2 regions of the Oxobacter pfennigii genome follow, and region 2 is predicted to be linked to the other one. Evidence: riboswitches for the same ligand, from Rfam matches in the RefSeq annotation. Region 2 holds a riboswitch; the other holds the start of a gene.
The links. A riboswitch is a leader RNA that binds a small molecule or an ion and turns the genes downstream of it on or off. The one in region 2 is predicted to bind cyclic di-AMP.
Positions count from the first base shown of each region.

Region 1 (16,298 bases), on a different contig from region 2:
TGAATTTCAAGGAATACATAAAGGAAGCATGTATGGAGGATGTGGTGGAAATTTCCGTTTCAACCCGGCCGGATTGCATAAACGATAGTTACCTTGAGTTTCTTTATGATGTAAGCAGAGAAAAAAACAAGAATATCAGCATTGAGTTAGGCCTCCAGACTGTAAATTATCATACTCTTATGAAAATAAACAGAGGCCACACATTGGCGGAATTTCTAGATGGGGCATTGAGAGTTAAAAAGTACGGTTTTGAATTATGCGTCCATGTCATTTTAGATTTTCCCTGGGATAACATGGATGATGTAGTGGAGTGTGCTAAAATATTATCCTCAATAGGAGTAGACCATGTTAAAATTCACTCTCTTTATATTGTAAAGGAGACAGCCCTAGGGGACCTGTATCAGAATGGCGAAATTTCACCCATATCCATGGAGGAATATATAAATAGAGTGGTGACCTTTTTAGAATACCTTTCACCGGATATAGTAATACAAAGGCTTGTGGGAAGAGTCCCCGAAGCTGATTCACTTTTTGCCAACTGGAACACCAGCTGGTGGAAAATCAAGGATTATATTGAAGACAAAATGAATGAACTGAATACATTTCAAGGTAAAAAGTTTAATTATCTGGGGGGGCGTGCCCTGGATAAATTCAGAGAATAATCTAGCCTAATATATCTATAAACCTTCTTGAAGCTACAGTCAAGGGGATTGATTTATGAGTTATAACCCCTAAGCTTCGGGAAGGTATTTCTTCTTTTATATCCAAAATAAATATATCCCCTTTTTCTATATATTCTTCTATGAAAAATGACATGACAAAGGAAATGCCTAAGCCTATTTTTGCCATTTCTATGAGCAAGTCATTGCTTCCCAGTTCAATTTCAGGAGTGACTTTAATATTGCTGCTCTTTATGTAATTATCGAAGAAGTCACGGGTGGAAGTGTTTTTTTCCAGAGCCAAAATAGGGTAGCTTTTCAAATCCTTTATGCTTATCTTTTTGCCCTTAAGATGTTCAAAGGTTTTGCCTGCTATAAAAACATCATTTATGGTCTTAAGCTCCCTGACTTCCATATCCGCATATTCGGGATTCTTGGGGATGTTTATAACGGCAAAATCAACATAGCCTTTTCTTAAAAGCTCAATGCAATCAGGTGAGGTTCTGTTGGTTATATGTATTTTTACATTGGGGTATTGGCTGTTAAACTTTTTCAGATAGGGCAGCAGATAATATTTGCATATGGTGTCACTGGCACCGATTCGCACATCTCCCTGGACAACGGAATGCATTTCAAGAACGCTCCTCTCCCCCGATTTTATGAAATTATAACCCTGCTCTATGTGTTCAAAGAGAATTTTCCCCTCATGGGATAAGCTAACCTTCTTAGTGCTTCGAAAAAGCAGCTTGCAGTTAAGCTTTTTTTCTAAAAGGCTTATGGACTGGCTTACTGCCGACTGAGAAATGAACAATTCCTGTGAAGCCTCGGAAAAGCTTAAATGCTTAGCCACATGATAAAAAACTTTATACAGTTCAAAATTTATATCCATATATTAATTCTCCTTATTAAAAATATAAGTACTATTAATTATCCTTATTAATATTAATATGTTACAATTTATTTGTAAATATTAATGTGTATAATTATCTTTAATATAAGGTGGTATAAGAAATGCGTGATAAGGTCAGAAGAATATTTGTGGAAAAGAAAAAGGGATTTGACGTTGAAGCAAAAAATTTAACCGATGATATCAAAGAAAACCTGATTATAGCCGGACTTCATAATATACGCATTATAAACCGCTATGATATTTCGGGAATGACAGATGATGAGTATGAAAAATCCAAATATATCATCTTTTCGGAGCCTCCTGTGGATGATGTATATGATGAAGCTTTGAACTTAAAGGGAGGTTTGCGGGCATTTGCTATAGAATACCTGCCCGGCCAGTATGACCAGAGAGCCGACTCCGCCGCCCAGTGCGTGCAGATACTTACTCAAAAAGAAAGGCCTGAAGTGTTGTCAGCAAAGGTCATAGTGATTGAAGGGGATATAAGTGACAGTGATTTTGGCAGAATAAAATCATATTGCATAAATCCCATTGAATCAAGGGAAGCTTCTCTTGAAAAGCCGGAGACTTTGGAAGTGAACTATAATGAGCCGGAGGATGTTGAAGTTTTAAAAGGCTTTACCGGCTTTTCAAAGGAAAAATTAGATGAGTTTATGACTTTTATGGGTCTTGCCATGAGCATGGAGGATTTAATATTCGTACAGGAATACTTTAAAGACACTGAAAAGAGGGACCCTTCCATAACTGAAATTAGGGTCATTGACACATATTGGTCGGACCACTGCCGTCATACCACATTTCTTACAAATATAAAGGAAGTATCCATTGAAGAAGGCAAATACAAGAGTGTAATTGAAAAAGTTTTGTCTGATTATATGGCTTCCAGAAAATATGTATACGGGGACAGAGAAAAGGATGTAAGCCTCATGGATTTAGCAACCATATCCATGAAGGAATTAAGAAAAAAGGGATATTTAAAGGACCTGGATGAATCTGAAGAGATAAACGCCTGCAGTATTGCGGTCAATGTGGATGTTGACGGCAGAGATGAAGAGTGGCTTATAATGTTTAAAAACGAGACACACAATCACCCAACAGAAATAGAACCCTTCGGAGGTGCGGCAACCTGCCTTGGCGGAGCTATAAGAGACCCGTTATCAGGGAGGTCTTATGTTTATCAGGCAATGAGGGTGACAGGAAGCGGTGACCCAAGAACAAAGATAGAAGATACCTTAAGCGGAAAGCTGCCCCAGAGAAAAATAACCACCGGCGCTGCGGCAGGCTACAGCTCTTATGGGAATCAGATAGGGCTTTCAACGGGCCTGGTTTCTGAAGTATATCATCCGGATTTTGTTGCAAAGAGGATGGAAATAGGAGCGGTTATAGGAGCTGCGCCAAAGGGCAATGTCGTAAGGCTAAGTCCGACTCCGGGAGACAAAATCATTCTTTTAGGGGGAAGGACAGGGCGTGACGGCTGCGGCGGCGCTACAGGGTCTTCAAAGGAGCACGATGAAGAGTCCCTTTTAAGCTGCGGCGCAGAGGTACAAAAAGGAAATCCTCCCACCGAGAGAAAAATACAGAGGCTTTTTCGAAATCCTGAAGTTTCAAAGCTTATTAAAAGATGTAATGATTTCGGAGCCGGCGGCGTATCTGTTGCAATAGGTGAATTGGCCGACGGACTGGAAATAGATTTGGATAAAGTGCCTAAAAAATATGAAGGCCTGGATGGGACAGAGCTTGCCATATCCGAGTCCCAGGAGCGTATGGCAGTTGTCGTAAGCCAAGCTGATGTTGAAAGGTTCATAGCTTTAGCCGGGGGAGAGAATCTGGAAGCCGTTGAGGTTGCACAGGTAACGGATAAGAACAGACTCAAAATGACCTGGCGGGGCAAGGAAATAGTTGATATAAGCAGGGATTTTCTCAATACAAACGGTGCAAAGCAATACAGCAATGCCCATATTAAACTCCCCAAAGAAGAAAATAATTATTTCAAAGCAAGGCTTGAAAATTTTGATTCAAAGCAAAAAAGCCTGAAGGAAAAATGGCTTGATAATTTAAGGGATCTTAACGTATGCAGCCAGAAGGGAATGGTAGAAAGGTTTGACAGCACCATAGGCGCAGGAACGGTTCTAATGCCCTTTGGCGGAAAATTTCAGCTGACTCCCATGGAGGTTATGGCAGCCAGGATTCCTGTACTAAAAGGAGAAACAAGAACCGGAACATTAATGAGCTATGGCTATAATCCTGAGCTTGCAAAATGGAGCCCATTCCATGGCGCTGTATATGCCATAACCGAAGCCGTTACAAAGATAGTGGCAGCAGGCGGAAACTACAAAAATATAAGGTTAACCCTTCAGGAATACTTCGAAAAGCTTGGCAAGGATCCTGAAAAATGGGGGAAGCCCTTAGGAGCTCTCTTAGGTTCATATTATACCCAAATGAAGCTGTCCATTCCGGCCATAGGCGGAAAGGACAGCATGTCGGGAACTTTTAAGGACTTAAACGTTCCTCCAACTTTAGTTGCTTTTGCTGTTAATTTAATAAATACAGATGAAGTAATTTCAGGCGAATTCAAAGGCAAAGGCAGCCAGGTTGTTTTAATACCATGCCCAAGAGATGAGTATAATCTCCCTGTATTTGAAGTTTTAGAATTCAATTTTGAAAAGATTACCGAGCTGATTAATAAAGGTAAAGTATTATCTTCATATACAGTAAGACTCGGCGGAATTGCAGAAGCAGTCAGTAAGATGTCCTTTGGAAACAGCATAGGTTTTGATTTTGCAGAGGATATGGAGGAAGAGAAGCTTTTCTCATCGGATTACGGCAGTATAATACTTGAAATTCCAAAGGAAGAAAAGCTTGATGAAATTTTAAGGGACGTAGAATATAAATTGCTTGGCCATACAACTGAAGATAAGTGTATTAAAGCCAAGTATATGGCATTGGATTTAGACGAGGCTGTAAATGCCTGGATGGAGCCACTGGAAAAGGTGTTTCCGACAAAGGCTAAAGCGTTGGATACAAAGCTTGAAACTTTCGAATCAAATATAAAAAGCAGCCTTAAACCCAGAGTATCCAGTATGAAGCCAAGGATTTTCATACCTGTTTTTCCTGGCACCAATTGCGAGTATGATACTGCAAGGGCCTTTGAAAAAGCAGGGGGAACAGCCGATATATTCGTAGTTAAAAACCTTACTCCAAAAGATATAGAAGAAACATTAAATGAGTTGTGCAAAAGGATTGAAAGTTCACAGATAATAGCAATACCCGGAGGTTTCAGCGGAGGAGACGAACCCGACGGTTCGGGGAAATTCATAGCCACAGCCTTAAGAAATCCTAAAGTCAAGGATGCGGTCATGAATTTACTAAAAAACAGGGACGGATTGATGATTGGCATATGTAACGGTTTCCAGGCTCTAATCAAACTTGGCCTTGTGCCGTACGGCGAAGTCAGGGATATTGACAGTACATCACCTACCCTTACCTTCAACACATTGGGAAGGCATATATCACGTATGGTTCAAACCAAGATTGCTTCCACAGCATCCCCCTGGTTTAATAACGTAAAGGCAGGAGATGTCCATACCGTTGCCGTATCCCACGGGGAAGGAAGGTTCTGGGCAACGGAGGATGTAGTTGACAGCTTGGTTAAGAACGGTCAGATTGCTACTCAGTATGTGGATTTCAGCGGAAAGCCAACCATGGATATAAGCTATAATCCCAATGGTTCCATATGCGCAATTGAGGGTATTACAAGTCCTGACGGGAGAATATTAGGAAAAATGGGACATTCCGAGAGAGCAGGTTATAATGTTTTTACAAATATCCCTGGAGATAAGGACCAGAAGATATTTAAAGCCGGTGTTGATTATTTTAAGATCTAACTTATAGAGATCAGCTTTCACATCAATGTTAAGATAATTGGTGTGAAAGCTGATTTTATTTAACAAGCCCAATTGGTAGTCCAAATGAAAATATTATGCAGCAATCATGGTGAAGCACTGTGTTTACTGTGCTTGAGTTCTGCAAGTTCTAAGTTTCCCCGCCTTGAAGATACAAGAATTATAAAACTTTCTTCGTTCAAACAATCTAAAATTCTGAGTAATATCTTTGGCAGAGTCACCAAGAGCTTTAGAGAGAACTCTCACAAATGCTCATTTGCGTTGTTTTCAAATGCGACAGCCTCATGCATAATAAATCTGAGATAATGGTTTCAAATGGCTTTGCCAGTTAAAATCATTATGCTAATATATTATTAAGTGTATAAACAATGGGGGGAATTGAAATGCTTAAGGAAATGGTGAATAAGTACTATGACAAGAGCTATGACCTAAACTGCGCGGAAACTCTTTTGTATGCGGCAAACGAGGAGTATGATTTAAATATGGATAAAAAAGCATTAAAGATTGCTGCAGGCTTTGGAGGGGGAATGGCTGTCGAGGGCGACTGCGGTGCACTGACTGGCGCCATTATGGCTCTTGGAGTAATGTTTGTAGAAAAACAGGCCCATGAGTCCGACAGGATAAAAACTTTAACAAAGGAAATGATACAGAAGTTTAATGAGAAGCTGAAATCCGTAAATTGCAAAGAGTTAAAGTCCATGTACAGGAATGATGAAATCAGATGTACGGATATAGTTTATGCAGCAGCAGAAGCACTGGATGAAATAGTTTCAAGAGAGAGAAAATAAAAGGCATAGTTTATATTAATTATAAAGGAGTAAATAAATATAAATGAAATATCTTATAAGGCAGAAAATATTCAGTATAGGAGATAATTTTACTATAAAAGATGAAATGGAAAACGATAAATTCATCGTGAAGGGAAAGGTTTTTGCGCTGGGTGATAAGCTCAGGATATATGACACCTCGGAAAATGAGGTGTCATATATTGAGCAAAAGCTTTTCAAGTTTTTGCCTGAGTATAATATTTACCTATACGGAAAGCATTGTGCTACGGTTAAAAAGAAGTTTACATTTTTGACTCATAAGTTTGATATAGACAGTTCAATGGGAGAATACAAGGTGGAGGGAGATTTCTTTGGCTTTGAGTTTAATATAACCAAAGACGGAAATGTTGTTGCTTCAGTCTCTAAAAAATTCTTCTCCTTTTCCGATACCTATGGTGTGGATATAGACGATGATGAAAATCACGGTTTTCTGCTGGCTCTGGTCATAGTAATTGACCAGGTTATACACGATAACAAGAATAAATAAACAAAAATACATCTATTAAGCAGGCACCTTATTGTGAAGAGCTTATCGGCCGGAAAATCTTCCTGATTTTAACCGCCGCGCCTCAGCATAAGTCGGAGGCATAACTTTAGTTGTATCACCTTTCATCTATGCTCGCTTGTCGCTTCTTCACAATAAGATGCCTTTAGAATGTCGCTTTTATATCTCCGTAAAGCCTATTATATACCTGTCGGCGGTACTGGCGATTTCTTCCTTGTAGGGATGAGAGAATTCATCATGTACGGCAATGGCAGTCATTCCCGCTCTCTTTGCGCCTTGCACGCCTGACAGGGTATCTTCAAAGACCAAGCATCTTGAAGGGTGCACATCAAGCTGTGCCGCAGCTTCAAGAAAAATATCGGGACATGTCTTATCCTTGGTAACCTCACTTCCGGTAACTACCGCATTAAAAAAGACATCGATGCCGGTACGCTTCAGGATTATTTCGGTCAAATCCCTTGAATTGCAAGTGGCGAGGCCGATCTTTAAGTTGTTTTCCTTGACCATATTAATAAAATCAAAGGCTCCCGGCTTTAATGCAATTACATTTTCATAATAATTTTTTACCAGGCAAATCCATTCAGCAACTATATCACTAATATTTTCATTAAGATTAAATCTGTCTTTGAAATACTGGGCGGTTTCAAGAAAACTGCTGCCTTCTATTTCTTTTTGAAGATTGACCGGAACTTCGATATTGCGTTTTTGAAGAAAATCCTCGTCTACCCGCCTCCATACCCACATGGAATCAATCAATGTACCGTCCATGTCAAATATTACTGCGTCAAAATTATCAAACATTTTGTCTCCTCCGTATATAAACACACATTCAAGGTATATTAAATTATATCATGAAAAGATTTCAAATGACTGTGCCAATTGAAATCTTTATATCGCGAATTTTACATAGTAAAATTCGTATCACAATGAATCCTTGCAGGATTCATTATATCATACCTTATTTTTAAACAACATAAAGTTTATGTTAAAAAGTAAATTCCATATGTTGACTTGGAAATAATTTTATGTTAATATACCTACAGGGGGTATACCATATGAATGATGTATTTGATGTAATAATAATCGGAAAAGGCCCGGCGGGGATATCAGCTTCCCTGTATACCTCGAGGGCAAATCTTAAGACTTTGATAATAGGAGAAGCCGGCAGTTTATCAAAAGCCCATCTTATTGATAATTATTTTGGCTTTGAAAACGGCATAAGCGGAAGTGAATTGCTTAAACAGGGTGAAAATCAGGCTAAAAGGCTGGGCACCGGCATTATAGAGGATCAGGTTATAGCTCTGGAATTTGATTACGTCGATAAATATACAGTAAAAACAGGGAAGGGTACTTACCATTCAAATGCTGTGCTTCTTGCCACCGGTTCGCAAAAGAAAAGCATAATCATTGAAAATATCGATAAGTTTGAAGGTAAAGGTATCCATTATTGCACCACCTGTGACGGATTTTTTTACAAAGGAAAAAAGGTAGCTATCTTAGGATATAATGAATATGCCAAAAACGAATTGGAAGAAATGAAGCATTTCACTGAAGATATTACCCTTTTGACCAACGGAAACAAAAAGACTGTAGATTTTGAAGGTGTAAAGATTTTTGAAGGGAAGCTCAAATCATTAAATGGCGGAGAATTTTTGGAAAGCATTATATTTGAGGACGGTAATGAGGAAAAATTCGATGCTGTATTTATTGCTTATGGCACTGCGTCTTCCGTTGATTTTGCAAGGAAACTCGGTGTTATAATAAAAGACGGGACAGTAGAAGTCGATGACGAACAAAAGACCAATCTAAAGGGCCTGTATGCTGCAGGAGATTGTGCCGGCACCATAAAACAGGTATCTGTCTCAGTAGGCCAGGGAGCAATTGCAGGTTTAAAAATTATTGAGTATATCAGAAATTTCAGGAGGTAGATAATATGGCAGGAAAGAATATTGTAGTTTTATCAGATGATAGTTTTCATCAGGAAGTATTGGAATCGAATATTCCGGTAGTAGTGGATTTTTGGGCTACATGGTGCGGTCCTTGCAAAATGTTTGCACCGATTTTTGAAGAAGTAGCTGCCGAATACGAAGGTAAAGTAAAGTTCTGCAAGCTTGATACCGACGCAAATCCCAAGACTTCCATGGAATACGGCATAAGAAGCATACCTACGGTTGCTTATTTTAAAAGCGGTGAAACTCCAAAGGGCTCAGTAGGCCTTTTATCAAGAGATGATTTTAAAAATGCTGTTGAAACTTTGTTGAAATAACTAAAAACCTGGCGTAAGGCCAGGTTTTATGTTTTAATAATATATATGTATTTATATCGGCTAAGGAGGTGGAACTACTTTGAACAATAGAATTATGGAAGATGGCGGGAAAGTTATCATAGAGAATATTCGGGATTTTGAGCCTAAACATGTATTTGATTGCGGCCAGTGCTTCAGGTGGTATGAAGAAGGTGACGGAAGCTATACCGGCGTCGTACAGGGAAGAGTAATTAATGTGAAAAAAGATGGACAAACCCTTGTATTGGATAATACGGATAAGAAGGAATTTGATGGTCTCTGGTATGATTATTTCGATATGGGAAGGGATTATGGAAAAATCAAAAACGAGCTTTCAGAGGATGATACTCTAAAAGAAGCCATTGGCTTCGGAGAAGGCATAAGAATTTTAAAACAGGACGAATGGGAGACTTTGATTTCATTCATTATATCTGCAAATAACAGGATACCCATGATTAAAAGAGCCATAAAAGAAATATCCGAAAAGTGGGGAAAGCCTGTTGTATATAAAGGAAATACTTATCATTCCTTTCCTTCCCCTCAAGATTTAAAAGATGCATCTGTTGAGGATTTTGAAAGCTGCCATACAGGCTTTCGGGCAAAATATATAAAAAAGACTGTGGAAATGGTAATTAACAAAGAGATAGACCTATATAATTTGAAAAACCTTACTTATGCTGAAGCCAGAAATGAGCTCATGAAGCTTCCCGGGGTAGGGCCTAAGGTGTCTGACTGCATATTGCTTTTTTCAATGTATTATTATGAGGCTTTCCCTGTTGATGTGTGGGTAAAAAGGGTTATGCAGCATTTTTATCTTGCTCCAGATGTCAGCCTGCCTAAAATAGAAAAATTCGGACAGGAGAAGTTTAAAAAATTAGCGGGTTTTGCCCAGCAGTATTTGTTTTACTATGCCAGGGATTTGAAGGGCAAGGAAATAAGCGTATAGCTTTTTAAAAAAAATAAGAACCCCACCCGCTAATAGCAATCAAAGATTGCTAGCGGGTCCCGGAAACCTTGTTACTTCGTAATAAAAAACAAAAGCCGTAAATTAATACGGCTTTTGTTTTTTATTTGAAGAACACATGTCTGCCTATTGTTGTTGGTTTATTTTTAGTGGCATTTTTCATCCAAGTACTTGTCGCAGATTTCGGATTATAATAGAAAATTGCATCATCTGTAGGGTCATTTCCCCTTAGTGCCTCATCCACTGCCATATAGGATTCAGCATCCGGATTTATATCCATATACCTTTCATCCAGACAGGAAAAAGCATTTTTTTCGTATATAACATCTTTAATAGTCTTGGGGAATTCAGGATGCGACAGCCTGTTGATTATAACAGAGGCAACAGCTATTTTTCCAATGAAGGGTTCACCTTTGCTTTCAGCATATACAACCTTCGCAATAAGCTCAACTTCATCATCTGTAAGTTCATACTTGAAATTATTTGATTCATTGCTTTTAAAGGCTGTAACGGACAAAGAATTTTCAGAAGGAACATTGACACTTTTCATATTATGATATGGCGTGAATATTTTGATGAAGGTGCTGTCATCGTCCTTTGAATCCCTGCAAAATGCACTGCCTGATCCTAATCCGATTAGCACTGCAACAACGAGTAAAAATACTCTTTTTTTCATGTGTATACCCCCTTTTGCCTACGAGGTTAGCTGACGGGTTCGGTAAAGGCATAACCTACGCTTTCGCGATTCACCCCAAATTTGGTTCCCCCGTGTTTTATTAAACTTCGGCTTATTCTTAATATGTGTCTTTTTAAGAAAAATATTCGAAAAAGACTTTTATATTTTTTATTTTTGAATTATGTTGTTCATATAATATGGATGAAATTAACCTAACTGACGTAGAATTATTATATAAGCTGTAATTTTAGAATTACTCCGGGCAATGGCCGAAATTCACGGTAAGTATTATGTGAAAGGTGGAGCAATATGAAGATTGAGATTCCTGCAACCTCCCTTATTGTGCTTTGCGGCATTGCCGGATGCGGTAAGTCTACTTTTGCGCTTAAAAATTTCAAGGATACTGAAGTTGTATCTTCTGACAGATGCAGGGCTCTGGTTTCCGATGATGAAGAGAATATGGAAGTATCAAAAGAGGCCTTTGAACTTTTTTATTACATTATAAAAAAGAGAATGAACCTTAAAAAATTAGTGGTTGCAGACTCGACGGCAGTATCTCACGAGGCAAGAAGAAAGCTTTTAGACCTGGCAGAGGACAATAATTATTATTCTATTCTCTTGGCATTTGATATATCCACTGAAATTGCCATTGAAAGAAATAATTTAAGACAAAGAAAGGTGTCGCGTTATGTTATAGAAAAACAATATGCTGCTTTTCTTAAATCTTTAAAATCTGTTGAAAACGAGGGATTTGACAAAGTGATCGTACTGAATGAGAATGATGCCGATGATTTCAAACATGAAATTGTTTCCTATAATATAGAAACTGAAGATAAAGCTTTGTTTGATATAATTTCCGATGTTCACGGCTGCTGTACCGAGCTTGAAATGCTCCTAGACAAACTTGGTTACAGAAAAAATGGATTCAAATACAGCCATCCTGACGGAAGAAAGGTTGTATTCGCAGGTGATATCGTGGACAGAGGACCAAGGACAATGGATACTATAAGGACCGTCATCAATATGGTCAATTCGGGAAATGCCCTTTATATACCCGGAAATCACTGCAATAAATTTTACAGATACTTAAAAGGCAGCAAGGTGCAGATAAAGAATGGATTGGAAACTACGGTCAAGGAATACGAAAAGCTTGAAAAAAGCGAAGCAAAGAAAATTAAAAATGATTTTTTGGAGCTATATGAAAATTCTCCTCTTTATTTGATGCTGGACAATGGCAATCTTGTTGTAGCCCATGCAGGAATAAAGGAAGAAATGATTGGAAAGCTGTCAAAAAAAATAATTGATTTTGTACTGTACGGCGATGTGACGGGGGAAGTTGACGATAAAGGGCTTCCTATAAGAGGTGATTGGGCAGCGAATTATTACGGAAAACCTATGATAGTTTACGGACATACTCCCGTTTCCAAGGCGGTTTTTGTCAATAATACCATAAATATCGACCAGGGCGCTAGCATGGGAGGAAGCCTGACTGCCTTGAGATATCCCGAAAAGGGGCTCGTCTCAGTCCAATCCCAGGGAACCTATTACCGTGGAGGCAGGCAACAAAAGGAGATGGAACGGGAGATTAAACTTGATGATTATAAAGAATCTTTGAGTTTAAGAGACAGACACGATCACAAAATCAAAATTGATTTTGCAGAATTGAGAAATACCGTTGATACTTTAAGAGCAAAAGAAGATATTATCAAATGGATAATATATATTCCGCCGATTTTGCCTTCCATAAATAATGAAAGCTTGGAAAGCCAGCTTCAAAACTCAATGAAGTATTACAAGGAAAGAAGCTTTGACAAGGTAATAATAGAACCCAGATTTTCAAGTGAAAGCATTATTATGATAATCTGCAGGGACGAATTGTGTGCCGCCGGATATTTTAAAGGAGACAGTCCGGCTATGGCTTATTCTATATATAGGGAAGAAATAGTCTTAAATGACAGAGTGTTAATGAAGCTGCAGGCAGATATAAAGGCCAAGGGCTATTTCGAAAAATACAACACTGAATTTTTAGTTATAGAGGCAGATGTTCTTTCGCAGGCAGATGATATTTCCATTGTTCCTGTAAAAATAATTTCTCATAGCTGTGAAGCCTATACCAACAAGGATAACCCTTGGCAAAGAGACAGCATTGAAAGGCTTATAGAGTATTCGAATATATTCCGCAGAAACTTAAACCAGATATTTGACACAGACACAGAAGCAAATTCTATTATTTCTAAATTTAGCCAAGAGAGGTATAATAGCTATGTGGTAAAATCCGAAAAAAGCCGCCCCGAATATAAAGGACGCATTGTACAGCCTGAGATCCTGTGTACTAGAGAGCCCCTGTGCACCGGTTTGGACAGCTTCAGGCAATCGGTATATTCCTATGATTTAAGCGACATAGCCTTGAACAAATTTCTAAACAAAAAAATGTCCAACAGATACTTTGAATATATTATAGGAGCTGTCACCATAAACAACAGAATGATAAAAATGAGGGAGTGATGTAATGGAGCTCAAGTATTATATAATAGAAGGCTCTGTACTGCCGGAGGTTTTCAAAAAAGTAGTAGAAGTAAAAAAGCTTCTGGAAACGGATATGAAGATGTCCATAAACACGGCATGCAAAAATGTGGATATAAGCAGGAGTACATATTATAAGTACAAGGACAGCGTTTTCGAGTTTTATGAAAACAAAAGGGCAAAAATAGTCACCTTCTCACTTAATGTTCAGCATGTTCCCGGAGTCTTATCAAACATATTGGAGACTATCGCCGAAAGCCAGGCAAATGTTCTTACCATAAATCAAAACATACCCATAAACGGTATGGCGCTCATTGTGATTTCTATGGAGACAGTAAAGATGACAAGAGGCGTGGAAGACCTTATAAACAGCCTCAGAAACATCGATGAGGTTAGAAAAATAGATATATTATCAAGGTCTTGAATATATTAAAAATTATTAAAAAATAGTAAAACTAAGAGAATTTAAGGAATACGGTATATTCTTATGATAAATTGAAAAAATAATAAAGTATGGGAAAATAGGGCATTTTTAGAAGGTATGCAGTATTTGCTAATACTGTACCTTTTTTTTAATATTATATTGTAATTAGCACTCGCGTATGGTGAGTGCTAACAAAATGATTTTTAAATAAAATTTACATAATTTATAAGGAGGGTTACAATGAATATTAAACCATTAGGTGACAGAGTTGTTATTAAAAAGATTGAAGCCGAAGAAACAACAAAGAGCGGAATAGTACTTCCCGGTACTGCCAAAGAAAAACCCCAGATGGCTGAAGTAGTTGCAGTAGGCCCAGGCGGTATAGTTGAAGGCAAAGAAGTTGCTATGCAGGTTAAAGTAGGAGATAAAGTAATATTCTCAAAATATGCCGGAACAGAAGTTAAGTTTGACGAAGTAGAATATACAATTTTAAAACAGGACGATTTATTGGCAGTAGTAGAATAATTCTATAGGAGGGAAATATAATGGCAAAACAGATTAAATTTGGCGAAGACGCAAGACGTTCATTGCAAAAAGGCGTTGATAAGCTTGCCGATACTGTAAAGATAACTTTAGGACCTAAGGGAAGAAATGTTGTATTAGACAAAAAATTCGGTGCACCCCTTATAACAAATGATGGTGTTACAATTGCAAGGGAAATTGAGCTTGAAGACCCCTTTGAAAACATGGGGGCTCAGCTTGTTAAAGAAGTCGCTACAAAAACTAACGACGTTGCCGGTGACGGTACTACAACAGCAACACTTCTTGCACAGGCTATTATAAGAGAAGGTTTGAAAAACGTGGCAGCCGGTTCAAACCCCATGCAAATCAGAACAGGAATAAACATGGCTGTTAATGTGGCAGTTGATGAAATAAAGAAAATAAGCAAGCCTATAAACGGTAAAGAAGATATCGCAAGAGTTGCAGCAATATCCGCATCCGATGAAAGCGTAGGAACTCTTATAGCAGATGCTATGGAAAAGGTAGGAAACGACGGAGTTATAACCGTTGAAGAATCCAAGACCATGGGAACTGAACTTGATGTTGTTGAAGGTATGCAGTTTGACAGAGGATATATTTCTGCTTACATGGTAACTGATACAGAAAAGATGGAAGCTGTATTGGATGACCCATATATACTTATTACCGATAAGAAGATAGCTAACATACAGGAAATACTTCCTGTTCTTGAACAGATTGTACAGCAGGGCAAGAAACTCCTGCTAGTTGCTGAAGATGTTGAAGGCGAAGCCCTTTCAACATTGGTATTGAACAAACTCCGCGGAACATTTACCTGCGTTGCCGTTAAAGCTCCCGGCTTTGGCGACAGAAGAAAGGAAATGCTCCAGGATTTAGCAATACTCACTAACGGCAGAGTTATAACCGAAGAATTAGGCTATGAACTTAAAGATACTAAAATTGACATGTTAGGAAGAGCAGAAAAGGTTAAAGTAACAAAGGAAAATACAATCATCGTAAATGGTGAAGGCGATAAGAAGACTATCAAGGACAGAGTAGCTCAAATCAGGTCACAGATTGAGGAAACTACTTCCGACTATGACAGAGAAAAGCTTCAGGAAAGACTTGCCAAATTAGCAGGCGGTGTTGCAGTAATCAAGGTTGGTGCAGCTACCGAAACTGAATTAAAGGAAAAGAAGTTAAGAATTGAAGATGCTTTGGCAGCTACAAAGGCAGCTGTTGAAGAAGGAATAGTACCCGGAGGCGGAACTTGCTATGTAAATGCCATTAAGGCAGTTGCAGCATTAAGCGCTGAGGGAGAAACAAAAACAGGTATTGATATCGTAAAACGCGCTCTTGAAGAACCTGTAAGACAGATAGCAGTAAACGCAGGCTTGGAAGGCTCTGTAATACTTGAAAAAGTAAGCACCAGCCCTGAAGGCGTAGGCTTTGATGCACTTAAAGAACAATATGTTGATATGATTAAAGCCGGTATCGTTGACCCGACAAAGGTTACAAGATCCGCTCTTCAGAATGCGGCATCCGTTGCAGCAACATTCTTAACCACTGAATCCGTAGTTGCTGACATACCTGAAAAGAATCCTCCTGCACCTGCAATGCCAGGCGGCGGAATGGACGGAATGTACTAAAATAAAATCAAATAAAAAGTTAACTGAACCAAAGGACACATAAAGTTGGGACACTCTTTTAAGAGTGTCCCTTAACATTATTCAGTGTAACATTATTTCTTCAGGGGTACAAACAATGTCCGCCCTCTTTTCATTTCAGACCCTTTAGTATTTAGGAACGGGGAGAAATAATGAAAGGGGACACAAATAAAGTTAGGGCTTCAACTTAGGTATCATTAACTTAATTAAGCCTATTCTTTTTAATATAAGTTGTATATAATATTAGAATAGATGAAAGGGACTGTTGCATTTGAAACAACGTATGCAGTGTTTCAAATGCAACAGCTAACTTAGAAAGTTATGTGGGAGGTATTTTATGAGCATAAATGAAAAACTCGATAAACTGAAAGAAATATTAAAAGAAATGGGAAGCGTTGTACTTGGGTTTTCCGGAGGGGTTGACAGTACATTTTTGCT
Region 1 is NZ_LKET01000016.1:23,156-39,453, forward strand. It holds gene mnmL (tRNA modification radical SAM protein MnmL/YtqA) at 1-662, shown strand, start outside; gene OXPF_RS01775 (LysR family transcriptional regulator) at 664-1,548, opposite strand; gene OXPF_RS01780 (phosphoribosylformylglycinamidine synthase) at 1,671-5,453, shown strand; gene OXPF_RS01785 (C-GCAxxG-C-C family (seleno)protein) at 5,855-6,259, shown strand; gene OXPF_RS01790 (LURP-one-related/scramblase family protein) at 6,303-6,785, shown strand; gene OXPF_RS01795 (HAD family hydrolase) at 6,963-7,604, opposite strand; gene OXPF_RS01800 (NAD(P)/FAD-dependent oxidoreductase) at 7,859-8,731, shown strand; gene trxA (thioredoxin) at 8,737-9,069, shown strand; gene OXPF_RS01810 (DNA-3-methyladenine glycosylase family protein) at 9,164-10,033, shown strand; gene OXPF_RS01815 (cell wall hydrolase) at 10,155-10,727, opposite strand; cyclic di-AMP (ydaO/yuaA leader) riboswitch at 10,728-10,850, opposite strand; gene OXPF_RS01820 (AAA family ATPase) at 11,037-13,232, shown strand; gene OXPF_RS01825 (ACT domain-containing protein) at 13,237-13,674, shown strand; gene groES (co-chaperone GroES) at 13,915-14,199, shown strand; gene groL (chaperonin GroEL) at 14,220-15,842, shown strand; gene larE (ATP-dependent sacrificial sulfur transferase LarE) at 16,198-16,298, shown strand, end outside.
Region 1: it holds a riboswitch for cyclic di-AMP, as region 2 does, so the genes downstream of both, OXPF_RS01815 (cell wall hydrolase) here and OXPF_RS19935 (peptidoglycan DD-metalloendopeptidase family protein) in region 2, are expected to answer to the same signal.

Region 2 (16,298 bases):
TGATTGTTTTCATTAATATCCCTCCTACAATAAATTAACTATAACGGATCTTAAATTGTCCTTATTATAATTATTAATCGGACAATTTGTCCTATTACTTGATTTTTTGAATTTATTTATAAAAAAAATACCGGCATCAATTTTGACACCGGCAGACTTAAATTATTTTCTAGCGTATCTTTTAATTATTATGTATATGATGAACACTGCAATCAAGGCTATTGCAACAAAGGTTACGGATTCAAAAGTTTTTTTAGACATTGCATGGCCAAAGAGCTGTATCAGTATACCTTCTGGCACATATCTTAGCAATCTGCAAAGACAAGTGGCAATCAAATAACGATAAAAGTTCATCCTAAAAGCCCCGGCAGACAATGTATATACCTCATAAGGTATAGGTGTAAAGGACGAAGTCATGACTGCAAAAATTCCGTATTTATTATATATTTCCTCTACCTTATTCAGTGCATCATTTCCAAACATCTTTATAATCAATGGCCTTCCTGCAATTTTGCCCAGATTATACCCGACCATCCCTCCTATAAATGAGACACAAACTGTAACTAAGCTTATTAATATTGCTTTATCCTGGTTGCTAAGCATAACCGGAAGCAAAACTATCTCAACGGGAGGCGGGAAAATTATGGGCTCGAAGAAAGCGGCTAAAAGCACACCGAATATACCGTATTTTGATAGAAAAGTAATTAAGTTTTCCATTTATCTTACCTCTTAAATCCAAAAGCTTTTACTATAAAAAAAGCACTAAAAAATTAGTGCTTTAATAGATTCCGCAAATTTAAATGCGTCCTATGTTACTTCAAATAATTGAGAGGATTTACAGCCGTGCCATTTTTTCTGATTTCAAAATGGCAATGAGGGCCTGTCGAATCTCCCGTGCTTCCGACTTTAGCTATTATATCTCCTTTGCTGACCTGCTGTCCTACACTAACCAACAATTTGGAGTTGTGTCCATAATAGCTTCTAAGTCCGTTGCCGTGATCAATTATAACGAGATAACCGTATCCGCCTTCCCATCCGCTATGTACAACCTTACCGTCTAAAAACGCACTTACATTTGTACCAGTGGGCGCTGCTATGTCTATTCCTTTGTGAGTTGTACCCCATCTTGGGCCAAACAAGGATGTCAGCGTGCCTCTTACAGGCCACATGCTTATTGAAGCAACTGCGCTGGCTGCAGCGGAGACTGATGAACCTCTTGATGCAACGGCAGCGGTTTTTGATGCGACAACTACGGTTTTTACCTGATCTACGCCCGGCAATATTATCTCCTGACCGATATTCAATTTATTAGCAGATTCCATACCATTGGTTTTTACTATATCGTCAAATTTTATGTCATATAACTTAGAAATACTTGAAAGGGTATCACCGCTTTTGATCTTATAAAGTATTCCCTTTATTGACGGGAACCTTAATTGCTGACCGATTTTCAAAGTTGAGTTGACAGAAATGTTACTGGAACTTGCTATTGAATTTGCAGTCACGCCATATTCATTTGATATGGCACCCAGTGTATCACCTGATTTTACAGTGTAGGTTAAAATCTCAGGCTTCTTTGGCTCTTCGCTGTTCTCTGCAGCTTCATCTGTTTCTTCGGTACTCTCCAGTGCAGTCTCATTAGTTTGTTCCTCATTGACCTGTGAAGAATCAGCGGCAGCTAAAACCTGTGTATCGTCAACGGTCTGAGTTACTTCCATCTTTTGTTGTGATGTAACATCCTGTGTATTCTGAGATAACAGTATCACAACAACGGAAATAATCGTTACCGCCAAGCATGCTATCAATATAGCATACTTTTTTCTTTTGTCCATATGTAACCTCCTCTATCCCGCTTACGAGGTTAGTTGTCGGGTTAGGCCATAGAGTAGCCCTCTTTAATAAGATACACCCCAATTAAGTTTCTCCCCCGCTCCGGTACCACCGGACTCAGCTGAACATATAATTTATTATATAAAACTTATTCTGATATTCCAATGGTAATTATTAACATTATGCCTCATTTTTTGGTTCTATAAACAGGATTTATCAGAAGCGATATCCATGGCAGACCGAGTTGTGGTATTATCCATGCGTCCTGCAAGTATAAAAAATATATACGACATAAACCTTACATGTGAAGTAAGAACTCCTATAAAATGCCGTGAAGCTCCTGAATTCAGGCACTATTTCAACGACATATGGAAGGAGCTTGATGTCCATGTTAAATAAATACTCAGGTTTAACTTCTAAAGATAATATATCAACAGAACACAGGAATTACTTGAAGAAAATCCATAACAGAAATACTCTGATTACAGTTACAAGAGTGCTGCTCCTCATATTTTTCTTAGTACTATGGGAAATTGCAGGTCTTATGAAATGGATTGACCCATTTTTAATAAGCCAGCCTACGCGTATGGTGAAAGTCCTTTTTAAGCTTTATAATGAAGGGACCCTTTTTCACCATATCTGGGTGACTTGTATGGAAACTGTCGTTGGCTTTGTGGCGGGAACCCTGCTTGGAACCGCAATCGCCATAATATTATGGTGGTCAGAATTCATTTGCAAGGTATTGGACCCCTATTTAGTTGTCTTAAACAGCTTACCTAAAACAGCTTTAATACCCGTATTGATTTTCTGGATTGGCAATGGTCAGCCTGCCATTATAACTACTGCCATTTTTGTCTCGGTAGTTGTTACAATAATGAGCGTACTCATTGGCTTTCAGGAAGTCGACGAAGATAAAAAAAAGCTTTTGTATGTTTTTGGTGCCACAAAACTTCAGATACTCCATAAAGTTATTTTGCCCTCTAGTGTTCCGAATATAATCTCCACGCTAAAGATTAATGTAGGATTATCCTGGGTAGGCGTTATAGTAGGAGAATTTCTGGTAGCAAGGGAAGGGCTCGGATTTTTAATAGTATACGGCGGCCAGGTAGCACAATTGGATATGGTCATGATGAGTATTATTATCCTGTCTATAGCCGCTTATATGATGTATATAATCGTATCCTACATTGAAAAATACTATATGAAATGGAAGCAATAAGGCTAATTTGGGCCTTATTGCTTTATTTATCTTTATATAAATTATACAAATTTTCATTTTTAAACTATAATGATATTAATTTAGATATGCTGCCGATTATTTGGAGGTTATTATGCTTTATCCACTTAAATTCAAACCGGTTTATAAGAACATACTATGGGGCGGAAGAAACATAGAAAAGCATTATAAGCGCTGCCTGCCTGAGGGCAGTATAGGCGAGAGCTGGGAAGTATGCTGCCATGATGAGGGTATGAGCATTATAGAAAACGGAAAGCATCAAAACCAAGGCCTTGACTTTTTAATAAACCAATACGAAGACAAGCTTTTAGGTACAGACATATTTGAAAATCATAAAAATACCTTTCCCCTTCTTATCAAACTTATTGATGCCAATGACAAATTATCCGTTCAGGTTCATCCCGATGATAAATATGCCAGGATGAATAATGAAGGCAGCGGTAAGACGGAGATGTGGTACGTCATCGATGCCAAACCTGGTGCCAGGCTTATTTACGGGCTTAAAAAAAATGTCAAAAAAGAAGATTTAAAAAATGCTCTGGAAAAAAGAAATGTTGAGCCTATATTAAATGAAGTGGCTGTAAAACCCGGGGATATATTTTATATACCGGCAGGTATGGTTCATGCCATACTGGAAGGTATACTCATTGCTGAAATCCAGCAAAACAGCAATACGACATACAGGCTGTATGACTGGAACAGGGTGGATAAAAACGGACAATTAAGAGAGCTTCATATAGAAAGAGCCTTAGATGTCATATGTTTTTCTGAAAATGAAGATTTAAATGTTCTATCTTCTTATGAATGCAGTTCCTATTGCATGAAAACCCTGGTTAACAGCCCCTACTTTTCCGTTGAAGAGATGGATATAAAGAAAAGCTATTCTAATACGACCGACGGTTCCAAATTTTATATATACATGTCCTTAAGTGGCAGGGGAATTATCAATTACTTTGATGGTTATATAGAAATAAATGCCGGTGATACAGTACTTATCCCGGCAAGTTTGGGTTTTTATGAAATAAAGGGCAATTTAAAGGCCTTGAAAATATATATATGATATAATAATTTCGAAGTAATTTTTATGCTTAATGCACATGTGCATGGTGTGTATCCGGAGTATGGGAGTGGGCATGAGTGAAAGCTTCATGCCTGTGAGCATGGCTGTGCTCTTTTACAGAAAAATCATGCGTGTGATTATGATGGCCGTCCGTGTGGCTGTGCCTGTGTTCATGTTCTGCAACTTCATGAGTATGCTGGTGAACATGGTGTTCCACTGCGGCAAAATATGAACCTAAAATCATGATGGCAAAAGCCGCAGCAAAGGAGATAGTTATTGGCTGGTTATATACAACCAAGGACAGACCTACTCCGATAAACGGGGCAATTGCATAATATGCGCTGGTACGTGCCGCGCCAAGCTCCCTTTGTGCAAGGATATAAAAATAAATACTTAAGCCATATGCAAAAAATCCAAGGGCAAGGGCTAAAACAATATAAAAAATATTTAGGGATAACTCCCTTGTAATTAAAGCGATAATAAGGGCTCCCGAGCCGGAACCTAAGCCTTTTACCATAACAATTTGAAGCGGGTCCTTTAAAGAAAGCGTCCTCGTGCAGTTGTTTTCAAGACCCCAGCACAGGCAGGCAGCAACCACAAAAATAGACCCCAATGAAAAAGAGAAGCTGCTGATATCCTCAAAAGAAAGAATAATGCTGGATATGGTAATCAGCGAAATTGCAATCCACATTCGCTTGCCTATGGCTTCTTTAAACACGAGCAAGGCAATCAGGGACGTTGATACAATTTCAAAATTATTTAAAAGGGATGCGTTTGCAGGGGTTGTCATGGTAAGCCCTAACATAAGCAAAATCGGAGCTGCAATATCCAATGTAATCATCCCAAGGATATAGGGCAGTTCCTTTTTGGTCATCTTGGCCTCATTTTGCTCTTTGTGCTTTATACTTCTCGAAACAATAATAACAGATATACCAAAACCTGCGCCTAAATATAGTAAAGATGCCATAAATGCAGGCGGAATTTCAGCCAACAATATCTTTGATATAGGAGAACTCACCCCATAGCATACAGCCGCCAAGACAGCATACAGTATGGCAGATTTTATTCTTGAATTCATAATTAACACCTCCTAAAGCAATTTTATACCAAATACCAATGTGTCTCCGATGACCTCTGTGCCCTCCTCGTTCCACTCACCTATTGCAAGTGTGACTATATATGCATGATCACTTTGTGCTTTTGATAATATGTATGCTTGAGGAGCCAGTCCTGAAGTAACTGGAAAGTCGATGCTTTCGAGTGTTTCGGCATCGTATAGGCGATAACTTCCGAATTGCTCGCGGCCGTCTGTAAAGACCCTGAAAGGTATGAACTGGGTACCCGTATCAATTCCAAGATAATAAATTGTATCCTTGATATCCGAAAGCGAAACATCCAGTGGGCTTTGGTATACAATCACAGGTACCTGTTTATTGCCTGAAACTGCTATTATTCCATCATAATTGACTGATAAATTTCCAACTGCAATATTGCGGGTATACACCCCATATATACTTTCAACTTTTTCCTTATCTCCCTTATATTTATATATTCCGATATAAGGTTCTTCAATGAGGTAATCATTCCACTCATTATACAGGCACAAGGTTCTTGACGTTCCCTTTAAGTTAAACCTTATAATAAGATAATCATTTACCGTTGGATAATCATTAACAGAATACCTCATTGTCTTTTTTGCACCTGAGAATGCAGCTAAAACAGTTTCAATATCCTCTTTATCTGTTATAACAGTTCCCCCGATGGTTTCACCATCATTAAACTGCTCCAGCTTCATAGAAATAACATCTGATGAATCAGGCAGTTCCAGTTTTTTCATTAGTACTGTCATAAAAAATACGGCTATGACGACAAAGACTATAACGACTGTTGTAAGAATCCATAATGAAGGCTTTTTGAGATTCATAATTTTAGCCTCCTATACCCATGGTATTTCTAAAAGTTAATTTTATGCCTTCGCATACCTATATTTAAAATAAGCCCTATTGAAATCATACTGGTCCACATGGAGCTTCCGCCATAGCTCACAAAGGGTAAAGTTATACCTGTTATGGGCATAAGCCCTATGGTCATACCGACGTTTTGAAACATCTGGAACAAAAACATAGAAGATATGCCTACGGCAATCATCTGGGCGAATTTATCCTTGGCAATTTTAGCTTTGCTGAAGCAGGTGAATATAAGATAAGCATATAATGCCACTAAGATTAAGGCCCCAATGAATCCGAATTCTTCACCTAATACTGAGAAAATAAAGTCTGTATGGGATTCGGGTAAAAAACCTCCCTCGTTTTGTATTCCATTTCCAAAGCCCATGCCGAATAACTGCCCTGAGCCTATGGCTATTTTTGACTGTACTATTTGATATCCCGAGCCTAACTGGTCGTTTTCGGGATTTAAAAACACTAAAAGCCTGTCCTTCTGATAAGGCTTTAGAATAGGCACAGGAGAAAACCAAACGGCTAGAACGGATACTGCCGCCGCACACAGCCCTGTAAAAAATATCTTCAAATTCAGCCCTGCCATGAAAAGCATGCCTATTACTATAAAAACCAGAACCATAGCAGTACCCAAATCCGGCTGAAGCATAATAAGCCCCAGGGGGAGCGCTGCGTACAAAAACAGCTTAAACAGGTTTCCGGGGTTGTTTATTCCATCTTCGAATTCTTCAATTTTTTTTGCCAGCATAATAATCATGGAAATTTTCATAAATTCCGAAGGCTGTATACCAAAGGATCCTATGCCAAACCAGCTGGTGGCACCGTTGGTGACCTTGCCGACTAATACAACTAATAAAAGCATAATAACATTACCGAAGTATATTACTTTATGATACATCCTATAGGTATTGTAATCTATTGCAGTTGTTACAACCAGCAAACAAAGTCCAAACAATACCCATACAATCTGCTGTATGAAATACCTGTTGGTGCCTCCACTGAAGGCCTGAGTGGCAGAAGCAATTGTAACAATTCCTATTATACATATTAGTAATATATTTATAACCAATCCGAAATCAAAATTCCTCAATATTTTCTTATTGATAAGCACAGAAAACACCTCTTTTAACAATTCATATGAATTATAGCATATAATAGTGTTCCCTTCTATAACTTAAGAAGTGGAAAATTAAGTATTGAAGCCTTGAACTGCAGAATAAAAGGCATTTTCTTATATAAAACGCAAATTTTCATAAGTCATGATTAAACTGTCTAATGCGTCCTATATAATAGAATGCCTTATAAATTCAGAAGTTATTTTCCTATGCTTCGCACTTTTTTTATGGGTATGTTGGCTGTCAGGGCTGAAATATTTTCATTCCTTCCCTCTCCGTTGCTCAATGTTATTTCTATGTTTTCTTCTTCTATTTCAACATAATCGGATATTACCTTTATAAGATCTCCCTTTATCATATTGATGAATTGAGGAGGTATATTCGATCTGTCATGTATTAAAATTAGCTTTAATCTTTCTTTTGCAACATCCTTGCTGGCGTTGGCAACTTTATTAAAAACTTTTAGTACATCCACATTATCATCCTCCTATTAAAGATTCAAAATCTTTTTTATAAATCCTTTGAAAACGTTCCTGTTCTGTTCAAGGTTCATAAAAGGAACCTCTTCTCCTAATATTCTCCTTGCAATGTTTCTATATGCCAATCCTGAAGGGGCGTTATCATAAGTTACGACAGGCTCTCCCCTGTTTGTTGACACTATAATCTTTTCATCATCGGGAATTACACCTAACATTTCAATGGCAAGTATGTCAACCATATCCTCGATGTTTAACATGTCTCCCCGCTTTGTCATATCAATCTTAAGCCTGTTTATAATAAGCCTGATTTCTTTTGCTTCCATTCCCTTTGAAACCAAAAGGCCTATGATTCTGTCCGCATCTCTTACGGCAGAAACCTCGGGTACCGTTACTACAATTGCTTTGTCGGCTCCCGCTATGGCATTTTCAAATCCCCGCTCAATTCCCGCAGGGCAATCAATCAAAACAAATTCAAATTCTTCCTTAAGTTCTTTTACTATTTTTCTCATCTGGTCAGGCTTGACTGCTGTTTTATCCTTTGTCTGAGCTGTAGGAAGAAGATACAAACCTTCAAACCTCTTGTCCCTTATCAAGGCTTGCTTGACTCTGCACAGCCCTTCCACTACATCCACAAGGTCATATACCACCCTGTTTTCAAGCCCCATAACAACGTCAAGGTTTCTCAGGCCGGTATCGGCATCCACCACTACCACCTTCTTGCCCATATTTGCAAGAGCTGTACCTAAATTTGCTGTGGTTGTTGTTTTGCCTACCCCGCCTTTTCCGGATGTTACTACATATGCTAAACCCATAAAAATCCCTCCAAAATCTTAATGTACCTATATAAATTTACCGGCAACATATGGTTCGATTATTATCATACTGTCCCTGACGCATGCCAGTTCAGGACATTTTGGTTTAATAACCTCGCCATCGGGGTGCCTTGATATTAAGTCCGCTATTCTTAACTGAACGGGTTGCAAAGAAAATGCAGCAATTATGGCCTTTTCATTTCCGGTGGCTCCAGCATGGACTACTCCCCTTAAAGTACCAAGGATTATAATATTTCCAGCTGCCTTAATATGGGCACCGGCATTAACGTCACCTATAATCACGATATTCTCGGAAGACTCAATGTTTTGACCCGAACGTATTGTATTTACGATGAACTTTGTATTTCCTTCATTGATGCCGTCAAAAACCCTTGGCTTGCTTCTTTCAATTTCTTTGACTTTTACTCCGTAGCTTTCGTAAATCCGCTTCTTGATTTCTATTTCTTCTATTTCGTCTGCATAAAAACCATCCATATCCAAAAATATATTCCCGCTTCTGAAAAAATCCTTGGAATTATCAAGTTTTACTCCTATGGCTTTAACGATAGAATTTAAATCACATTGTCCCTTTACTTTGACAATTACACCGTCCTTTGTCCCTTTAAATACTACGTTCTCGTTCTCCATTAGCATACCTCCACTGCTGCATCTACTAAATAAATTTCTTCACAAAAGTTATAATTCCTGCATGAAGTTGTAAATTTTGTTTATCTCCTTAAAATAGGGTTTTATATAATTAATTAAAAACTAGATGAACTTAACCATAAAAACAGCCCTATAAAACACGTAGTTTATAAGGCTGTTTAAAAATTAATTGGTTACATTAACTGCCGGCAGTGTATTATCCGGTGCTGTCTGTATTTCATTTGTTACCGGCTGTGCTGCGTTTAATTTGAAGTATTCTTCGTATATTGCCTTTGCAACGTTGGAAGCGCCGTATCCGCCGCTTTCGTAAATTACAACAGCTACTGCAATTTCAGGGTTTTCTGCGGGAGCAAAGCCTGCGAACCATGCATAATCATCCCTGCTGCCTGAAGCCTGTGCCGTACCTGTCTTACCTGCGGTTTTTACTGGGAAGTTACGAAATATAGCTCCTGCGGTACCGCCTTCACCGGTTACGGCGTCCATACCGGCTATTATAGTCGATAGAGTATCCGGCTTAAATTCTATTTTTGATAATACTTCGGGCTGTATTTCTTTTACTATTGTACCGTCAGCCTTTGTAATTTCCTTTATAAGGTGGGGCCTGTATCTTGTTCCGCCGTTTGCAATTGTTGCAATATAACTTGCAATCTGCAGGGGTGTAAATCTGTTTTCACCCTGGCCAATGGAGGCATTCAATACCAAACCGGCCCTCGAATACTCATTGTAGGTATCCCTTACTGCCTGAAGTATTCTGCTTCTCATTTTATAGCTTGTAATTCCTGCATCCTTTAGCTTTGCGCTGTCTCTGTCATTATTTTCAATCATGTATTTTATCAATTCTTTTTGCTCATCCGTCGGAGTGAAGGTGCCAAGCTTGGGATCATAATTGGGCTCGCTTATTTCCTTCAATACTATAAAATATGAATAGGCTTCAGCTCTCTTTCTCACAGCTTCCTTGTTTGCCACGTCTCCCGGGGATTCATAAATTTCTATACCGCTGGGTTCGCTGGCCAGTCCAAAGGATTTTGCATATTTTGATAAATTATCAAGGCCTATCCTTCTTCCTACTTCAAAGAAAAAGTAATTGCAGGAAACCTTAAGGGCATCGGTAACATTTAAACGTCCATGGCCTCCTAACTGGTAGTAGTTCCATATCCAGCAGTTTCCGTAAAAACCAGGTACCACCCTGTACTGGCCTGTATCGTTAATTATGGTTGACGGCGTTATCTCACCTGTCTCCAATCCTGCTATGGCAGAAACCATTTTAAAGGTGGAACCCGGAGGCACTGCTCCCATGGTGGCGTAATTGAACATTGGCTTTATTATTCTCTCAGGGTCTACTCCGGGATGCTCGCTATTCTGAGGTATTAGTATCTTTCTTACTTCCTCGTTAAAGCTTCCGGTAACCGCCATTATGTTTGGGTTATATCCTCCCGGCCTGCTTGCCATAGCCAGTACTTCTCCTGTTTTAACATCTATAACTACAGCTGCCCCTCTGGTGGCATAAGGATACGCCTTCTTCCCCAGTTCGCCGTTTCTGAGCTTTTGCATTATATCATCAAGGGCATTTTCTGCAACGGCCTGAAGGTTTTTATCAAGGGTCAAGACAATATTGTTTCCGGGGATTGGGTCCCTTTTACCCAATTCCTCAACTATCCTTCCATAAGCATCAACTTTGACGGTTCTTCCGCCCTTTTCACCCCTCAAATCATCCTCTGCATAGGCTTCAATTCCGTCCCTTCCTATTAAATCCACACTTACGTCATATTGTTTATCCTTATATTCCTGAGCTTTTTCAGCCGGAATTTTTCTTAAGCTTCCTAAAACCAGAGAAGCTAGCTCTCCAGAGGGATAAGTCCTCACCGGTTTTAATTTATAGTCCACGCCGGGAAGATAAAGGCCTTTTTCCATTATTTCAAAGGCAGTATCCCTATTTACATACGCAATTTCAACAGGCTTATATGCCATATAGCCCTTGTCTTTAATCATCTGGCGGATAACCATCATCTGCCTTATAAAGGGTATGTTCTTATGCTCCTCTTCAACGGGCAGTATACTATACTTTTCAACCAAATATTCAAAGGACTGTTTTGCATCATAGCTGTCGGGAATCCCGTTGTCTTTTTTCCATCTTGCTGATTGCTTATCTATGTATTCCTGTTTTTTAACTTCATCCTCATAGTTGTTGGGAAAATAAAACTTGAAATTATATTCTCCCCCATCTAAGGGTTCAATTGCTATATTAAAGTCGTCGGTTATCTTTTCATTGTTTTTATTTAAAATGTCAACAAGCCTCTCGATAACAAGCATAAGTTTTTCCTCTTCCTTCTGATCCTGAGGCTTCATCATAAATATGGTATAGCTCTGATTGTTTGTTGCAAGCTCAAAGCCGTTCCTGTCAGTTATTTTGCCTCTGGGAGCATCATCATCCACCGTTCTTATACTTTTATCCTGGGCGAGCCTTCTGTAATCATCACCCTGAACTATCTGTATGTCCGCCAGTCTAAGCAATATGGCTGCAAAGGCTATAACAAGAGCAATAGTTACAAAAGTATATCTTGTAAATACTTTTTTATTCTCCATATGACCACCTTTTAAACTAATATTTCCAGGCTTGTTCAGCAAAAATCTTGTTTACGAATTTCACAATATATCTGTAAAAGAGAAATGCCAGAATTGTATTGTATATTGCCTCGGGAATTATTTTGCTGGTAAGAGCTGTCATTATATCAAGCTCTGTCCTGATGAGATATAAAAACAGATATACAATCATCTCTTTTATTACCGTTCCGGCAAAAACAAAAAACCCCGGGACAATGACATTATCTTTGTATATTTTCCCCTCTACGCTTCCAATAATAAAAGCAGCAAGCATACAGGATATGGAATTTATACCAAAGGCACCCTGAAAGAAAATATCTTCCAGAATACCTCCCCCAATACCTACTATTGTCCCCAGGGGATTACCTTTTATCAAAGTAATGCATATAACGAAAACCAAAACTATATTCGGCTTGACTCCGAACACTTTTATATATTCAAAGAGGCTGTTTTGAAGCGCTGTTAAAATCAAAAGTAAAAGCGGTATAGCAAATTTTTTCACATCAATTCTCCTCTTCTACCGGATAATCATCCTCACTTATTGCATTAGTTATTACAAAAACCTCTTCCAGCTTTGTAAAATCAACATACGGCCTGACAACAGCTGATTTAACAAATTGTGTTGCGTCATCAGCCACTTCGATTACTTCACCAATCTTTATATTTTTAGGAAAATACTTGCTTATACCCGAGGTGACCACATAATCACCTACGGCAACAGTGGAGTCTGCCGGCAGATACATCATCCTGCAGTTTTTTTCACCGTTAAAGCCGGCAATTCCCTGGATCATCCCCTGGTCCTGTGTTCTGCTCAATGCACCGCTTACCCTGCTTTTCTCATCTATAATAGATAAAACCTTAGACCAGTTAGGGCCTACTTCCATGACTTGTCCAACAAGTCCCTGGCTGGTTACAACAGGATAATACTTTTTAACCCCCTGATTGGCGCCTTTATCGATTATAAAGACATCGTACCAGTTTCCCGTGCCTTTTCCTGTTACATTGGCTCCTAAATATGTATACTGGGCAAAATTACTTTTGAAATCCAGCATGCCCCGAAGCCTCTCATTTTCAGCCTTTACCGTTTCATAATCAACCACTTTATTTTCAAGCTCAAGATTTTCAGCCTCGAGCCTGTCATTTTCCTCTTTTATGTTTGAAATGTTGGTGATAAAGCTGAACATATTGCTTATACTCTGTCCGCCTTTATATAAATATTTCTGCACCGGGTTTAGCACGTTGCCTACAACCCCTTCAAAAATACTTACCCTGTCTCTTCTTGAGGCTGTCATTCCTATAAAGACTATAAAAACCACGCTTAACATAATTACAACGACAAGTAACTTGTTCTGCAAAATACGGCGCATGAGTATACCACTTCCTATCTATATTTCTTTGAAAGGGTCAAAGAACTCATGGAACCTAATTTATCTATGTTATCCAATGCCTTTCCTGCACCGATTGCCACACAATCCAAGGGATCTTCAGCAATGTTCACCGGCATATCTGTCTCTTCCATTATAAGCTTGTCAAAGCCTTGTAAAAGTGCTCCCCCGCCTGTCAGCATTATGCCTTTATCCATTATATCGGCTGCAAGCTCGGGAGGTGTTTTCTCCAAGGTCGATTTAATTGCATCGATTATGGCGTTAACCGGCTCGCTTAAGGCTGTGCGAATTTCTGAAGATGTTATGGTTAGTGTCTTTGGAAGGCCTGTAACCAAATCTCTTCCTCTTATATCCATTGTCTTCTCAGAATCCAGAGGGAAAGCTGAACCTATTTCAATTTTTATCTGCTCTGCAGTCCTCTCGCCTATCATGATGCTGTACTCACGCTTAACATATGATACGATGGCCTGATCAAACTCATCTCCTGCAATACGCAATGACTTGCTGGTTACAATTCCGCCTAATGAAATAACGGCAACATCCGTTGTTCCTCCGCCGATATCAACGACCATGCTTCCTGTAGGTTCATCCACAGGAAGGCCGGCTCCAATTGCAGCAGCCATGGGTTCGGGAAGAAGATGTACTTCCTTGGCACCCGCCTGCCTTGTCGCCTGTTCTATGGCATTTTTCTCCACCTGTGTAACTCCTGAAGGATAGCATACAACTATTCTCGGCCTTACGAAGGTACCTTTATTAAGCACCTTTTTAATAAAGTATTTAAGCATGGTCTGGGTCACATCAAAATCTGCAATAACACCGTCCTTAAGCGGTCGAATTGCAATGATGTTTCCCGGAGTTCTTCCTATCATTTGCTTTGCTTCATTTCCAACAGCCAAGGGCTGTCTTGTAGTATCGTTTTTAATTGCAACAACGGAAGGCTCCCTAATGACTATTCCCTTCCCTTTTATATATATTAAAGTATTTGCTGTTCCTAAATCTATTCCCATGTCCTTTGAAAAGCCAAACATGATGTGTCCCCTTTCCTATGTATCTATATAATATTTTTTTCCTTAAGACTAATATATTTTCCGTCGCCTATTATTATATGGTCAACTAATTCGATGCCGATTATTTTACCAGCCTCGAATACTCTTCTTGTAATGTTTATGTCCTCCTGGCTGGGGGATGGATCGCCTGAAGGATGATTATGGCATATTATAACTGAAGCAGAGGAAGCTTTTATGGCTTCCACAAATATTTCCCTCGGATGAACTATTGACGAATTAAGGCTTCCGATGGAAATGCTCTTCACATTTATGACCATGTTTTTGGTATTTAAAAGTATAATCTTCAAAAACTCTTTTTTAAGATAGCGCATATCCTCCATAACAAGGTCAGCTGCGTCTTCCGGAGTTTTTATATATATAGGATCCATATCCTTAAAGGATTTGAATCTTCTCCCCAATTCAAGTGAAGCTTTTATCTGAGATGCTTTTGCAATGCCTATTCCTTTTATGCTTTGCAGTTCTTCAAAGCTTGAATCATATAGAAACTTTAGCCCGTGTTCATTCTTTAAAATTTTGCTTGCAAGGTTCATTGCAGAATCATTTTTTGTTCCTGATCTCAATATTATGGCAAGAAGCTCTGTATTTGATAAGGCTTCCGGACCGTATTTGGCCATTCTTTCCCTTGGCCTCTCCTGATTTGGCATATCTTTTATAGTAAAAGCTTTGCTTTGGTTATTCATACTAAACTCCCGGTTTTAACAGGTTAACACCAAAATCACGCATCAGAACAGACAATTTATATACCGGAAGGCCCATTACGTTAAAATAGCATCCTTCAATCTTTTCAACAATTAAACTGCCTATTCCCTGTATGCCATAGCTGCCTGCTTTATCTGCAGGCTCTTTGGTGCTTATGTATTGAATTATCTCTTCATCTGTTAATTTCTTTATTTTTACTTTTGTGCTTTCATAGTTAACTGAGTGCCTGTTTCCTTTTACATCTATGATGCATATGCCGCTGAAAACGTGATGATAGTTTCCCGACAGCTTTTTTAACATGTCAAAGGAATCTTCATTATCCTTCGGCTTTCCCATGATTATACCGTTATGGACAACAATTGTATCTGCACCTATTACCAATGCTTCATCGCTTATTCTTTCTGCCACATCAAGAGCTTTCCTATATGCAAGGTGCATCACAAGCTTTTCCGGCCTTAAAGATAAACTGTTTTCCTCTTCATAATTGCTTTCCACAACCTCAAAGTTTAACCGGATGTTTTGCAATATCTCTTTTCTTCTCGGAGATTTCGATGCAAGGATAATCCTCATTACAATGCCTCCAATATTTTAGAAACGTTTGACAAATATAATCAATCCTATAATGAGGCCTATTACGGAGAAAAAATTTATGCTTATGCTGAACCCCAAAGTAAATGTAACTACTTTTAGATTTATAAGCATAGGCCCCGCACCTATACTGAAACTCTTTGTTAACATTCCGGGAATATAAGGATCTAATATGTATCCGATAAAACTCCCAATGATACAGCAGGCTACAAGCAGTATGAAAAGACTTGCTGCATTCTTTTGTACCCTTCCTACCAATGATTTTTCCCCCTTAAAAGATAATTATTCCACTATATTCCCAAAAATATAGAGTAAAAAATATGTCGTCTATCCTCATAATAGTTTAACATTTTATTTATTTTCAAACAAGTGTTGTAAATTTTTTATGTAAAGTAAGAGGCTATTAAATTTCTGCGAAGATAGCCTATCATAAGGCATTTAATACCTTTTAAGGAAAATATTTTATTTAAATAAGATTGTTATATTGCTCAATTATATCTCTATATATAAATACACATTTTACAATTTCTTCTTCGATTTGACGAATATTATCTAATTCGCTCGAAAATATTGTTTTTATTTTATTGAAATTTAAAACTATCTCTTTTAATCCTTCACCGGCATTTGCCTCTATCCCTTGCGTATTATCCAAATACCCGGTGATTTTTACTCCTAACTCTTTTATATTTTCTTTGACCTGTACATTTTCAGACCCAAAATCCTCAATACCGCTCAATACATTCAAGGCCTCATCCAGTGAATCTCCTATACTGTTTATTGTATTGCTAAGAATTATGAATT
Region 2 is NZ_LKET01000068.1:98,049-114,346, forward strand. It holds gene OXPF_RS22705 (hypothetical protein) at 1-13, opposite strand, end outside; gene OXPF_RS19930 (YqaA family protein) at 163-717, opposite strand; gene OXPF_RS19935 (peptidoglycan DD-metalloendopeptidase family protein) at 813-1,832, opposite strand; cyclic di-AMP (ydaO/yuaA leader) riboswitch at 1,836-1,963, opposite strand; partial or broken gene OXPF_RS21980 (spermidine/putrescine ABC transporter ATP-binding protein) at 2,041-2,229, shown strand; gene OXPF_RS19940 (ABC transporter permease) at 2,219-3,049, shown strand; gene OXPF_RS19945 (type I phosphomannose isomerase catalytic subunit) at 3,162-4,127, shown strand; gene OXPF_RS19950 (DMT family transporter) at 4,156-5,205, opposite strand; gene OXPF_RS19955 (DUF5301 domain-containing protein) at 5,218-6,051, opposite strand; gene rodA (rod shape-determining protein RodA) at 6,081-7,175, opposite strand; gene minE (cell division topological specificity factor MinE) at 7,400-7,675, opposite strand; gene minD (septum site-determining protein MinD) at 7,691-8,491, opposite strand; gene OXPF_RS19975 (septum site-determining protein MinC) at 8,519-9,139, opposite strand; gene OXPF_RS19980 (penicillin-binding transpeptidase domain-containing protein) at 9,323-11,740, opposite strand; gene mreD (rod shape-determining protein MreD) at 11,757-12,260, opposite strand; gene mreC (rod shape-determining protein MreC) at 12,262-13,113, opposite strand; gene OXPF_RS19995 (rod shape-determining protein) at 13,140-14,171, opposite strand; gene radC (RadC family protein) at 14,195-14,890, opposite strand; gene OXPF_RS20005 (Maf family protein) at 14,892-15,479, opposite strand; gene OXPF_RS20010 (DUF4321 domain-containing protein) at 15,498-15,755, opposite strand; gene OXPF_RS20015 (SPOR domain-containing protein) at 15,964-16,298, opposite strand, start outside.